3 regions of the Kribbella sp. NPDC006257 genome follow, and region 1 is predicted to be linked to each of the others. Evidence: predicted binding sites of a transcription regulator. Region 1 holds the regulator's gene; each other region holds the start of a gene.
The links. The regulator HrcA, encoded in region 1, represses chaperone genes, less so after heat shock. The targets are predictions, from matches to a motif close to TTGGCACTCGNNNNNNNCGAGTGCCAA.
Positions count from the first base shown of each region.

Region 2: a site for HrcA is predicted at 1,525-1,551, ahead of groES (co-chaperone GroES). Genes of this name have one in related genera too.
Region 3: a site for HrcA is predicted at 2,863-2,889, ahead of groL (chaperonin GroEL). Genes of this name have one in related genera too.

Region 1 covers NZ_JBEXSJ010000001.1:124,401-129,018, reverse strand. The annotation lists gene ABZ004_RS00625 (16S rRNA (uracil(1498)-N(3))-methyltransferase) at 1-717, opposite strand; gene ABZ004_RS00630 (nuclear transport factor 2 family protein) at 1-4, shown strand, start outside; gene dnaJ (molecular chaperone DnaJ) at 722-1,864, opposite strand; gene hrcA (heat-inducible transcriptional repressor HrcA) at 1,893-2,912, opposite strand; gene ABZ004_RS00610 (Gfo/Idh/MocA family oxidoreductase) at 3,033-4,136, opposite strand; gene ABZ004_RS00605 (ThuA domain-containing protein) at 4,121-4,618, opposite strand, start outside.
Region 2 covers NZ_JBEXSJ010000061.1:20,801-25,418, reverse strand. The annotation lists gene ABZ004_RS39525 (class I SAM-dependent methyltransferase) at 1-764, opposite strand, end outside; gene ABZ004_RS39520 (peptidoglycan-binding domain-containing protein) at 787-1,389, opposite strand; gene groES (co-chaperone GroES) at 1,689-1,985, shown strand; gene groL (chaperonin GroEL) at 2,107-3,726, shown strand; gene shbA (RNA polymerase sigma factor ShbA) at 3,970-4,590, shown strand; gene ABZ004_RS39500 (hypothetical protein) at 4,583-4,618, shown strand, end outside.
Region 3 covers NZ_JBEXSJ010000058.1:23,324-27,941, reverse strand. The annotation lists gene ABZ004_RS39060 (GNAT family N-acetyltransferase) at 1-925, opposite strand, end outside; gene groL (chaperonin GroEL) at 1,055-2,680, opposite strand; gene ABZ004_RS39050 (GNAT family N-acetyltransferase) at 2,969-3,532, shown strand; gene ABZ004_RS39045 (Rid family hydrolase) at 3,529-3,957, opposite strand; gene ABZ004_RS39040 (hypothetical protein) at 4,080-4,265, shown strand; gene ABZ004_RS39035 (helix-turn-helix domain-containing protein) at 4,241-4,618, shown strand, end outside.

The sequences.
Region 1 (4,618 bases):
TTAGGTCCAGCGGGAGTGCGAGAGCAGCGCTGCCGCGGCGGCGACGCCGGCGGTCGACGTACGGAGGACTGTGTCGCCGAGCAGGACCGGGTCGACTCCGAAGGTTTCGAGCTCAGCCGGTGAGATGCCGCCTTCGGGGCCGACCACCAGGACGATGTCGCCGCTGTCAGGCAGCGGCAACGACGACAGCGGCGTCTTTGCCTCCTCGTGCAGCACCACGGGCAGCGCGGCGTCACGCAACAGCTGAGCGACCTCGGCCGTCGAGGCGATCGGCGCGACCTGGCAGAACCAGGACCGCCGCGACTGCTTGCTCGCCTCGAACGCCCAGGCCTGCCACTTGGTCAGCGTCTTCGCGACCCGCTCCGGATTCGACCGGAACTGCGACCGCTCCGCGTTCCACGGTACGACGACGTCGGCCCCCACCTCGGTCAGCATCTCGACCGCGAGCTCGGCCCGCTCCCCCTTCGGCAAGGCCTGCACGACGACCAGCCGCGGACTCGCCGCCGGCACCGTCCCTCGATGCTCCACGGTCACCGTGACACCCGTCTTCGAGGCAGCCGTCACGGTCCCCTCGGCGAACGACCCGCGGCCGTCGGTCAGCCGCAGCCGCTCACCGGGCCCGATCCGGCGTACGACGGCCGCATGCCGACCCTCGGCGCCGTCGAGCACCAGCTCCGGTCCGGCCAGGTCAGGCAGGTGAAAAACCGCGAGCCCCATCAGTTCAGTGGTTGCCGAAGGCGTCGCGCAGCCGCCCGAAGACACCCTTGTGGGTGGCCTGGATCTGACCCTGCGGCCGCTCCTCGCCGCGCGCCTGGGCGAGCTGCCGCAGCAGCGCCGACTGGCCCTCGTCGAGCTTGGTCGGGGTCTCGACGATGATCTGCACGATCAGATCGCCGCGCCCCGCGTGCCGCAGCCGCGGTACGCCGCGAGCGGTCAGCGTCATCGCCGTCCCGGACTGGGTGCCGGGACGGATCTCCAGCGGAATCGTCTCGCCTTCCAGCGTCGGCAGGTCGATCGTCGTCCCGAGCGCCGCCGCCGTCATCGGTAGGGTCACCGTGCAGTGCAGGTTGTCGCCGTTGCGGCTGAAGATCTCGTGCTGCTCGACCTCGATCTCGACGTACAGGTCACCGGCCGGGCCGCCGCCGGGGCCGACCTCGCCCTGGCCGGACAGCTGCACCCGGGTGCCGCTGTCGACGCCGCCGGGGATCTTGACCGTGACCGTACGCCGGGAGCGGACCCGGCCGTCGCCGGAGCACTCGATGCACGGGTTCGGGATGGTGGTGCCGAAACCGCGGCAGGTCGGGCACGGCCGCATCGTCCGGACCTCGCCGAGGAACGACCGCTGGGTGTGCGTCACCTCGCCCCGGCCGTGGCAGATCTCGCAGGTGACCGGCTCCGAGCCGGCCGCCGCACCGGAACCCGAACAGGTCGGGCAGACCACCGCGGTGTCGACCTTGAGTTCGCGGGTGGTCCCGAAGGCCGCCTCGGCGAGGTCGATCCGGAGCGGGATCAGCGCGTCCTGGCCGCGCCGGGTCCGCGGCCGCGGGCCCCGGGTCGCGCCGCCGGTCTGGCCGAAGAAGGCGTCCATGATGTCGGTGAAGGTGAACGCCTGGCCGAAACCGGCGCCGCCGGCACCACCCGGACCGCTCGCGAACGGGTCACCGCCGAGGTCGTGCACCTGCTTCTTCTGCGGGTCGCTCAGCACCTGGAACGCGCGGCCGATCTCCTGGAACTTGTGGTGCGCGTCCTCGGAGTCGTTGACGTCCGGGTGGTACTGCCGGGCCAGCTTGCGGTAGGCCTTCTTGATCTCGTCCGGTGAGGCGTCTCGGCTGACGCCCAGGACGGCGTAGTAATCGGTGCTCATACTCCAGACCAACGGTAGGTGGTGTGCTTCATGAGTCGGCCAGGATCTGGCTGACGTAACGCGCGACGGCGCGCACGGCGCCCATCGTGCTCGGATAGTCCATGTGGGTCGGGCCGACGATGCCGAGGGTGGCCAGCGCCTCCGACTTGGAGCCGTAGCCGGTGGCGACGACCGAGGTGGTGGCGAGTCCCTCATACGGGTTCTCGTGGCCGATCCGGACCGTCAGGGTCTGCGGGTTGGTCGCCTCGCCGAGCAGCTTCAGCAGGATCACGTGCTCCTCGAGCGCCTCCAGTACCGGCTTCACGTTGCGCTCGAAGTCGTCGCCGTACCGGGTCAGGTTGGCCGCGCCACCGACCGCGATCCGCTGCTCGCCCTCGACCGTGAAGGCCTCCAGCAGACTCGTCACGACGGCGGCCACCAGCGATCGGTCGGCCGGCGCGAAGGTCTCGGTGACGCTCGCGAGCGAGGTCGCCGCATCGGTCAGCCGCTGCCCGGTGAGCGCGGTGTTCAGCCGCGAGCGCAGGTCCGCGATCAGTTGCTCGTCGACGTCCTCATGGGTCTCGACGATCCGCTGCTCGACCCGGCCGGTGCTGGTGATCAGCACCAGCAGCAGCCGGCGCGGGGTCATCGTGACCACCTCGATGTGCCGCACGCTGGACCTGCTCAGCGTCGGGTACTGCACGATCGCGACCTGCCGGGTGATCTGGGCGAGCAGCCGCACCGTACGGCGTACGACGTCGTCCAGGTCGACCGCGCCGACCAGGAAGGACGAGATCGCCTTCTTCTCGGCCGCGGACAACGTCTTCACCGTGCTCAGCTTGTCCACGAACAGCCGGTAGCCGGCGTCGGTCGGGATCCGGCCGGCGCTGGTGTGCGGCTGGGTGATGTACCCCTCCTCCTCCAGCGCGGCCATGTCGTTGCGCACGGTCGCCGGGGAGACCCCGAGGTTGTGCCGGTCGACCAGCGTCTTCGAGCCGACCGGCTCGTGGGTCGCCACGTAGTCCTCGACGATGGCCCGGAGCACGTCCAGTTTGCGTTCGTCCAGCACGCGCACCACCCTCTCTGGCTTGGCACTCACAAGTTTCGAGTGCCAGTCTACCGAGCCGTGGCGACAGATACCCCCGGGTAACGGCGTGGGCCCCGTCTCAGCGTTGCGCCGGCCTCCTGGTCAGGCGGACTCCGGCGATGCTCCCAACGGTACGGCGGCCGGCCGTTCGACGGTGCTCGCGACGTCCACCGGCTGGTCCTGGGCAGCGGCTTCGAGCAGCGACTCGAGGACGTCGAGCACGTGGTACGCCAGCGCGCCGTTGGCCCGGTGCGGCTCCCCCGTCCGGATGGCGCGCGCCATGTCCGCCAGACCGACGCCGCGACCCGCTCCGGCGTACCCACCCGCGACAGGCACCTCGGTCCACTCCCGGTTGGCGGCGGTGACGAGCTCGACCTTGCCGTCGAAGCCGTTGGGGTCAGGCACGGACAGGCTGCCCTCGGTGCCGTAGACCTCGATCCGTGGGAGTCGCGCTGCCCACACGTCGAAGCTCATCAGCACAGTGGTGAGCGCACCGGACTCGTGCTCGAGTACGCCGGTCACGTGGGTCGGCACGTCGACAGGGAACGTCTCACCTGCCCGGGGACCGGTGTGGATCTTCCGCTCGCCCTGAGAACGACCACCTCGCGCAGTAACCCGGCGTACCGGACCTAGGAGGGTGACGAGGCTGGTCACGTAGTACGGGCCCATGTCGAGCACTGGACCGCCGCCTGGTTGGTAGTAGAACTCCGGTGCGGGGTGCCACAGCTCATGCCCGGGTGTGACGAAGTACGCCGAAGCAGCAGTCGGTACGCCGATGTCGCCGCGATCCAGGATCGCTCTGGCGGTCTGGGTGCCGGTGCCGAGCACGGTGTCGGGAGCGCAGCCGATGCGCAGGTTGTTGGCGGCCGCCAGCTTCAGGAGCGGCTCTGCCTCGGCACGGTCGACAGCGAGCGGTTTCTCGCCGTACGTGTGCTTCCCGGCTTGCAGCGCGGCCTGGTGGATCGGGGCGTGCGCGGCCGGGATGGTGAGGTTGAGGACGATGTCGACCGCGGGATCGGCCAGCAGGTCGTCGGATGACAGGGCGCGAATGCCGGGGTTCTTCTCGGCGATCGCCTCGGCCCTGGACAGATCCAGGTCGGCGACCGCGACCACCTCGACGCCCGGAAGCTTGGCCAGGTGATCGAGGTAGGTACCGCTGATGACACCGGTCCCGACGATGCCGATACCGGTCACTTGCTCGCCCACAGCAGCCCCCGCTCGATGATCGTGCGGACCTCGGGGACGTCCAGGTCGGCGAGGCTGTGCCCCGGCGTACAGACGAAGACGCGGCCCTCGCCCCAGGTCCGGGTCCAGACAGCCGGCATCGTCGCGCCGGCGATCCACGGGAAGTCCGGGTGCGCCCGGAAGGTGGTCGTCGCGAGCACGGTGTTGGTGGGGTCGGCGTGCACGTAGTACTGCTCGGTGTGCAGGTCGAAATGCGTGATGCCCTCGACGATCGGGTCATCGGAGACCACCTCGATCCGGTGGTCGACGAAGCCGCCCGGGTGCGAGACGAACTGGCCGCCGGTGATGAACTGGTAGTCGCTGTTGTTACGGAACGAGTCGACGATGCCGCCGTGCCAGCCGGCCAGCCCGGTCCCGTTGCGGACCGCGGCCTCGAGGCCCTTCACCTGCTCGCCGGTGATCTCACCCATGCTGATGCACTGCAGCACCAGGTCGGTGCCGTC
Region 2 (4,618 bases), on a different contig from region 1:
GCAGCCGCCACACTCGCTCCACCCGGCAGCAGCGTCGCGCGTCGCGCAGTACCGCCGTAGAGCTTCCCCGACCAGAGCGCCGCCTCCTTGACTTCCCCGGCGTCGCTCACCCACTCCGCTTCCACCCCTGCCGGTACTGCGTCATGTGGGATCCCAGGTGCGACCTTCACGCAAGCAGTCCGTTCCAGCAGCGAGCTGATGAAGGACCACGGCGGCGAGTACGCGTTGTGGTCGAACACCCGCCTCCCATCCGCCCGCCGCGCCGGATCAGCAAACACGACCTCGTACTGCGTGACGTCCTGCGCCTCCGCATCTCCCACGACCACCTCGCCGGGCAGCCCTAGCGCCGCAAGGTTCGCCCGTGCCGCAGCAGCCGTCTCCGGATCCCTCTCGACGCCCGTCACCCGCAGGCCGGCCCGTGCCGCGCTGATCAGGTCTCCACCGATCCCGCACCCCAGGTCGATCACGGATGCACCCGGCAGCGTCGCAGCGATCCGCGCAGCTCGGTGCGTGCCGACAGTGGAACGCGTGGCTTGCTCCAGCCCATCAGGAGTGAAGTACATCCGCGCCGCGTCCTCTGCACCGAACTTGGCGACGGCCCGATGCCGCAGCGACGCCTGCGTCATCGCAGCGGTCACCACGGCAGCGTCGTACCGGCGTCTGAGCTTCTCGACGAGCTGCAGTTCACCGCCTGGCGCGTACGCCGAGCAGGCCTCGGCCAGCACTGTCCTGCCGATCGGGTCGAGCAGCAGAGTCAGCGTCACCCACCCAAGTCTGCCTGGGCTACTACAGCGGGCTGTAACAGCCCGTGCTCCACTGCTGCGTGGAGTTCTTGAACAGCCGCCAGTTCATGGCTGAACGGGTCTTCGGACCGTAGATGCCGTCAGCGGTGAGCTTGTGCTTGCGCTGCACCGCCTTCACTACGGCGAGCGTGTTACTGCCGTAGATCCCGTCGACAGCCAGATGGCTGCCATAGCAGTAGTTGAGGTTGCGCTGCAGAACCTTGATGGCCAGAGCGGGATCGCCTGATGTAGCGGACCCACGATGCGGATCGTCGCCGTACATGAGGTTGCAGTTCGTGCTGCCGCTCGCCGAAACCGACGGCACCGGCACACCCCACCCATTGCTGACAGGCGCCAGCCGCGCCGACTGACACTGCCCAAGTGCAGCTGCTGCCAATGTCTCCGCCTGGTCCGTCTCAGCGGAGGACTGCGGAGCCTGTACTACGGGCGCTCCGGCCGGCCCGCTCGCAGAACTCTTGTCCGGGGAGTCCTTGCCGGCAGCGGCCAGACCGGCGACCACGATCGCGCTGATCAGGACCGCCGCGAGCACGGCCAGCGCCTTCGGGGGCAGTTTGCGGAACGAGAGATTGCGCAGTGAGAGGGCCATGGTGCTCTCCTGGTTCGAACCCGGCGGAGTCCTTCAGACAAGACGGTCCCACGTCCGGACCGCCCGGCCCAGGGGTCGGTTGCGGAAAGTACGGGCCCGGTGACGCTGCTGCCGGCGTTCGCCGGGGGCGAGATTCTGGCACTCGAGTTGACCGAGTGCTAATCGCGGCCTAGATTCGGTGTTGGCACTCTCCACTCGAGGGTGCCAGCGGCCCGGCCTCTGATCCCCGCGACGGCAGAGGCGAACGGCCGCCTGCAGCACCCCGAAAACACGAGAAACTCGACCGTGGAGGTCAGCAAGTGTCGGTCACGATCAAGCCGCTCGAGGACCGTATCCTCGTAGCGCCGCTCGAAGCCGAGCAGACCACGAAGTCCGGCCTGGTGATCCCGGACACCGCCAAGGAGAAGCCGCAGGAGGGCGAGGTCATCGCGACCGGGCCCGGCCGCATCGACGACAACGGCAACCGTGTCCCGCTGGACGTCAACGTCGGTGACAAGGTCATCTACTCCAAGTACGGCGGCACCGAGGTGAAGTACGACGGCCAGGACTACCTGATCCTGGGCGCCCGCGACATCCTCGCCATCGTCAGCAAGTGACGATCGCTCGCAGCAGCTGACTGACACCGCTCCGGTGCCCGGAACACCGGCGCCGGAGCGGAGTCGGTTCTGCCCGCGGGCACCATGATCGCCAGTAACCCAGAGAGGGACAGAGTTTTCCATGCCGAAGATCCTCGAGTTCGACGAGAACGCGCGGCGCGCCCTTGAGCGTGGCGTCGACAAGCTCGCGAACACGGTGAAGGTGACGCTGGGGCCGAAGGGCCGCTACGTCGTGCTGGACAAGAAGTGGGGCGCCCCGACCATCACCAACGACGGTGTCACCGTCGCCCGTGAGGTCGAGCTGGACGACCCGTTCGAGAACCTTGGCGCGCAGCTCGCCAAGGAGGTTGCCACCAAGACCAACGACATCGCCGGTGACGGCACCACCACCGCGACGGTGCTGGCCCAGGCACTGGTGCACGAGGGCCTGCGGGCCGTCGCCGCCGGGGTCAACCCGATGGGTCTGAAGAAGGGCATCGAGGCGGCCGTCGAGGCCGTGTCGGCCCGGCTGATCGAGACCGCGCGGCCGGTCGACGACAAGGGCGACATGGCCCACGTCGCCACCATCTCCGCCCGGGACGCCGAGATCGGCCAGCTGATCGCGGAAGCCTTCGACAAGGTCGGCAAGGACGGCGTCATCACCGTCGAGGAGTCGAACACCTTCGGCACCGAGCTGGACTTCACCGAGGGCATGCAGTTCGACAAGGGCTTCATCTCGCCGTACTTCATCACCGACGCCGAGGGTGGCGAAGCGGTGCTGGACGACCCGTACATCCTGATCCACCAGGGCAAGATCTCCGCTGTCGCGGACCTGCTGCCGCTGCTGGAGAAGGTCGTCCAGTCGGGCAAGACGCTGCTGATCATCGCCGAGGACGTCGAGGGCGAGGCCCTGTCGACCCTGGTGGTCAACAAGATCCGCGGCAACTTCACCTCCGTCGCCGTCAAGGCGCCGGGCTTCGGCGACCGCCGCAAGGCGATGCTCGAGGACCTGGCCGCGCTGACCGGCGCCCAGGTGATCGCGCCCGAGGTCGGCCTCAAGCTCGACCAGGTGGGTCTGGAGGTGCTCGGCACCGCTCGGCGGATCGTCGTCACCAAGGACAACACCACCGTCGTCGAGGGCGCCGGCAAGGCCGACGACATCGACGGCCGGGTGAACCAGATCAAGGCCGAGATCGAGCGCACCGACTCCGACTGGGACCGCGAGAAGCTCCAGGAGCGCCTCGCCAAGCTGGCCGGCGGCGTCTGCGTGATCAAGGTCGGCGCGGCCACCGAGGTCGAGCTGAAGGAGAAGAAGCACCGCATCGAGGACGCCGTGTCGGCGACCCGTGCGGCGATCGAGGAGGGCATCGTCGCCGGTGGCGGCTCCGCTCTCGTCCACGCCGCCGCGGTGCTGGAGAACGGCCTGGACCTCGAGGGCGACGAGCTCGCCGGCGTCCGGATCGTCCGCAAGGCGATCGTCGAGCCGCTGCGCTGGATCGCCGAGAACGGTGGCTACGAGGGTTACGTCGTGACCGCCAAGGTCGCGGAGCTCGAGGTCGGCAGCGGCTTCAACGCCGCCACCGGCGAGTACGGCGACCTGCTGGCCCAGGGTGTCCTGGACCCGGTCAAGGTGACCCGTTCCGCGCTGGCCAACGCCGGCTCGATCGCGGCCCTGCTGCTCACCACGGAGACCCTGATCGTCGACAAGCCCGAAGACGAAGAGCCCGCCGCAGCCGGTCACGGCCACGGCCACGGTCACTGATTCTTCACCCGGCAACACCAGAACTGCCCGGCTCGGTCCTCGGACCAGCCGGGCGGTTCTGCTTTTCCCGGTACGCCGGTACTCGCCGGTCTCTGATCACGATTTGGGACTACTCCGGAGTACCCCTGCGGGGGTGACTGGTTGTAGTGAAAGATGCTCAGCGATTACTGGTTGCCACTATGCAACGGGCGGTGGCGGCCGTACTATCTTCCAGGCTGACCGGTCCGATACGAGGGGGGCGAGGTGACCGAGGTCCAAACACCGCACACCCCTGATCGGGTCGAGCTGCGAGATCTCGCCGCACTGGCGGGGAGCGGCGATCCGACCGCGCTGAACGATCTGCTCACCCGGGTCCGGGCCGTTGCCCACCGGTACGTGCGGTCGCGCCTGTGGACCTATCCTGGTGGCGCCGACATGGTCGATGACGTCGCGCAGGAAGTCTGTGTGGCGGTGTTCGGGGCACTCGGCCGGTACCGTGACGAGGGGCGGCCGTTCGAGGCGTTCGTGTACGGCATCGCGGCGAGGAAGGTCGCCGATGCCCAGCGGGCGTTCGCGGTGGCGGATGTGTCGACGCCGGACCTGCCGGACGGGGCGGACGAATCGCCGACGCCGGAGGAGCACGCCGTACGGTATGCGGAGCTGCGGCATGTGATGGGCCTGATGGACAAGTTGCCGGAGAAACTGCGGGAGATCCTGCGGCTCCGGGTGGTTGCGGGGATGTCAGCCGAGGAGACCGGCCGGGCACTGGGGATGACACCGGGGGCGGTGAGGGTCGCACAACATCGAGCGTTGAACACGCTCAGGGGGTTTGTGGGGCATGAGGCAAAGTTGGAACGACGGGCCGGGGAGGAGCGAAATGGCTGACCGTTTTGATCTTGACGCGATCGAAGCC
Region 3 (4,618 bases), on a different contig from region 1:
TCGGGTAGCTGGCCACCATCCGTACGGCGTGGTTGCGGTATCCCTGCCGCTCGAAGCTGGCCGCCATCGGCCTGTTCGTCAGATCCGTATCGGCTCTGATCCGGTCGGCACCGGCCTCCACCAGCAGATGGGTGATCTCGGCCAGCAAGTCGTCGCTGTACCCGTGACCGCGCTGCTCCGGGACCACGCCGAGATAACCGACGACGGGTCCACCGTTGTTGGCCGAAGGCATGGCGAAGCCGACCAACTTGTCGTCGGCGTCATACGCCAGCCGCCACCAGGCGCGGTCGCCCGGCATCGACTTGTAGATCGCGAGTTCTTCCCGCGCGGTGCCCTCGACGCCGATCCGGGCGACATCGCGTGCGGTCGACGCGTCGAGGCTGCCCTCGATCACCCGGATGAACGCGTCGACGAATGCCTCGTCGTCGGCCGGCTCGAAGCGCAACCGGGTCGACCGAGGCGGCAACCCGTCGGACGGCGTCCATTCGTACCGCAGTCGCTCGGTCAGCCCGGACAGCCCGGCCGCCGCGGCCGCTTCGAGTCGCGGCTCCAGCTCGGCGACGATCTCCGGCTTCTCCCGCCAGCCGTTGGGCAGGAAGATGTGGTACTCCGGTTGCGCGGCCTCAGCGGGAAAGGTCGCCAGCGCAGCCCGGATCAGCTCGGTCCAGACGGCGACCCGGTCAACTTCCGGTACGGCGTACAGGCCATCGATGCTGAACGGGCGCTCCTGCTCCTCCATCCCCCACCAGATGGCCGCCCCGATGATCCTGCCGTCGACCTCGGCGACCCAGATCCAGTCGTAGCGGTAGGCCCCGGACGCCAGGTACTCGTCGAAGCGCGGCCTGGTGACGGTGTTGATCGACTGCTCTGCAATCAGCGCGTGAATGGTGTCGAGGTCAGCCTCAACGGCGGTACGAATCTTCAAATCTCCTCCATGCGGCGGACCCTAGGTCGCACATGAGGTCATAGTCCACCGAGTATTTTCGAGCCAACGCGAAGCGGTCCCAGCCTTTCGGCTGGGACCGCTTCTTTGTCTAGCTAGGACTTCAGGGGATCAGAAGTCCATGCCGCCCATGTCGGGGGCGCCGCCAGCGGCGGCACCGGCCTTCTCGGGCTTGTCGGCGATGACTGCCTCGGTGGTGAGGAACAGCGCCGCGATCGAGGCTGCGTTCTGCAGCGCCGACCGGGTGACCTTGGCCGGGTCGATGATGCCGGTCTTGATCAGGTCCACGTACTCACCGGTCGCGGCGTTCAGACCGTGACCCGGCTCGAGGTTGCGAACCTTCTCCACCACGACGCCACCCTCGAGGCCGGCGTTCACGGCGATCTGCTTCAACGGTGCCTCGACCGCGGACCGCACGATGGCGGCACCGGTGGCCTCGTCACCCTCGAGCTCCAGCTTCTCGAACGCGATCACCGACGCCTGCAGCAGCGCGACGCCACCACCCGCGACGATGCCCTCCTCGACGGCCGCCTTCGCGTTGCGAACGGCGTCCTCGATGCGGTGCTTGCGCTCCTTCAGCTCGACCTCGGTGGCCGCGCCGACCTTGATCACCGCAACGCCACCGGCCAGCTTGGCCAGCCGCTCCTGCAGCTTCTCGCGGTCGTAGTCGGAGTCCGACTTCTCGATCTCGGCGCGGATCTGGTTCACCCGGCCGGAGATCTGGTCGGCGTCACCGGTGCCTTCGACGATGGTCGTCTCGTCCTTGGTGACGACGATCTTGCGGGCCTGGCCGAGCAGCTCCAGGTCCACGGAGTCCAGCTTGAGGCCGACCTCCTCGGAGATCACCTCGCCGCCGGTGAGGACGGCGATGTCGACGAGCATGGCCTTGCGGCGGTCACCGAAGCCCGGCGCCTTGACGGCGACGGTCTTGAAGGTGCCCTTGATCTTGTTCACGACCAGGGTCGCCAGGGCCTCGCCCTCGATGTCCTCGGCGATGATGGCCAGCGGCTTGCCGGTCTGCATCACCTTCTCCAGCACCGGGACCAGGTCCTTGATGCTGGAGATCTTGCTGTTCACGATCAGGATGTACGGGTCGTCGAGGACCGCTTCCATCCGCTCGGTGTCCGTCACGAAGTACGGCGAGATGTAACCCTTGTCGAAGCGCATGCCCTCGGTGAGCTCGAGCTCCAGACCGAAGGTGTTGCTCTCCTCGACGGTGATGACACCTTCCTTGCCGACCTTGTCCATCGCCTCGGCGATGATCTGGCCGACCTGGGTGTCCGCGGCGGAGATCGAGGCGGTGGCCGCGATCTGCTCCCGCGTCTCGACCGGCTTCGCCAGGGCCAGCAGCTGCTCGCTGACAGCCTCGACAGCCTTCTCGATGCCCTTCTTCAGGCCCATCGGGTTGGCGCCGGCGGCGACGTTGCGCAGACCCTCGCGCACGAGCGCCTGGGCCAGCACGGTCGCCGTGGTCGTTCCGTCACCAGCGACGTCATCCGTCTTCTTGGCAACTTCCTTGACGAGCTCGGCCCCGATCTTCTCGTACGGGTCCTCGAGCTCGATCTCCTTGGCGATGGAGACACCGTCGTTGGTGATCGTGGGGGCGCCCCACTTCTTCTCCAGGACGACGTTGCGGCCCTTGGGGCCAAGCGTCACCTTGACGGCATCGGCGAGGGTGTTCATACCCCGCTCGAGGCCGCGGCGCGCCTCTTCATTGAAAGAAATCAGCTTGGGCATTCTCCGCGAGTCCTCCCGCGTCGAGTTTTTTGTTCAGCCGGCCGGATGCCCGCGACGGACGGTGCTTTCGGTGCGGCGGTCACGTCCCGCCACCTCTCCGGCACCTCATCGAGGCCGTCTATGGTCACACCGTCCGGGCGGCGAGCAGTTATCACTCTCGCCCTTCGAGTGCTAACCAAGTATTAGCACTCGACCCAACCGAGTGCAAGCCAGCCCTCCCCCGCACGCCTCACCTGACGCCCGCCCTCGCGTCCCGGCGCACTCCGCCCCTCGGGTTACCTTGGCGAGGTGAGTCTCGACGTGCGCCCCGCCACTGCGGACCGGTGGGACGACGTGCTCCAGGTGATGGGCGAGCGCGGCGACCCCTCGCGGTGCTTCTGCCAGTACTTCCGCCTCCGCGGCAAGCAGTGGTCCGATGCCTCCACCACTTCCCACCGCGACGCCCTCCGCTCCCAGGTCGAGCAGGGCCCGCCACCCGGCGTACTGGCGACCGACAGCTCCGGTAGGCCGGTCGGCTGGTGCGCCGTCGCGCCACGGTCGGCCTACCCGCGGGTGCTCGCCTCACCGAACTGGCGAGGCGGCGACCCCGACGCCTGGGTGGTCACGTGCTTCGTCGTACCGGTCGGCCACCGCCGCCAAGGCATCGCCGGCGGACTCCTGACCGGCGCGATCGACTTCGCTCGCAGCCAGGGCGCCACCACCCTCCAAGCCTGTGCCGTAGACACCGCCCAGACCGGCAAGACCCCATCGGCCGACCTCTACCGAGGCCCAATCTCCGTCTACCTCGACGCCGGCTTCACCGAACTCTCCCGTACGTCGCCGTCCTGGGTCCTGGTCAGCCGCCAGCTCTAGACCTTGGCGACGAACTTGATCTCGATGAGCTGCTCAGGGAACGCCAGCCGGGTCACACCGACCAGCGTGCTGGCGACTTGCGGATCCTCCCGGCCGTAGGCGTCCTTCCGCACGGGACCGGCCGCCGCGAAGGCCGCGTCGATGTCCAGGACATACAGCACCTCCTCGACCACGTCGTCGAGCGAGGCGCCGAACCGGGCGAGCACCTCGGCCGTGTTCGCGTAGGTCTGCCGCATCTGGTCGGCCATCGCGGCGAAGTCCGTCACCACACCCGCCGCGTCGACCGGCGCGGGCGCCAACAGCTCACTGCCCTTGTTGGCCAACTGCCCGGACACATAGATCGTGTCTCCGTGCTGGACGGCCTGCACATACCCGTACGCCGACTCCCACGGCACCCCGAAGTTCTCAACCCGTCGCTCGGCCATCCACGCTCCTCCGAAAAATGAAGATTGAACTACCTGTGCCACGCTAGATCCGTACGCCGAGCACCCACCAGCAGCTCCCATGCCAAAACCACCACGAATCGTGCCTAGGCGAGGAGGACGGAATGACCGATCAGCCAATGACGGTGGCGATCCTGGCGGTGCCGGGTGTGATTCCGCTCGACTTCGGGATTCCGGCGCACATCTTCGGCAACCACGGTGGTTACCGGGTGATCGTGTGCGGTGACGGTTCGGCGGGATCGCGGCGGACCGGCCGTTGTCCGACGTGGCGGCCGCCGAGCTCCTCGTAGTACCGGGGTATGAAGAGCCGGAGATCGCCCTGCCCGCGCTTTATCTCGAGGCGATCCGGGCGAGTGCGGACCGGGGTGCGCGGTTGGTCGGCATCTGCACCGGGACCTTCGCGCTCGCGGCGGCCGGCGTGCTCGACGGGCGGGACGCGACGACCCATTGGCGGTACATCGCTCAGTTACGGCAGGCGCATCCGGCAGTGAACGTCCTCGAGAACAGGTTGTTCGTCGAGGACGCCAAGTTCCTCACGTCCGCGGGTGGCGGCGCCGGGATCGACGCCTGCCTGCACGTGATCCGTTCAGACTTCGGTGCTGCTGCCGCGCACGACGCCGGCAAGGAGGTCATCGCCGCGTCG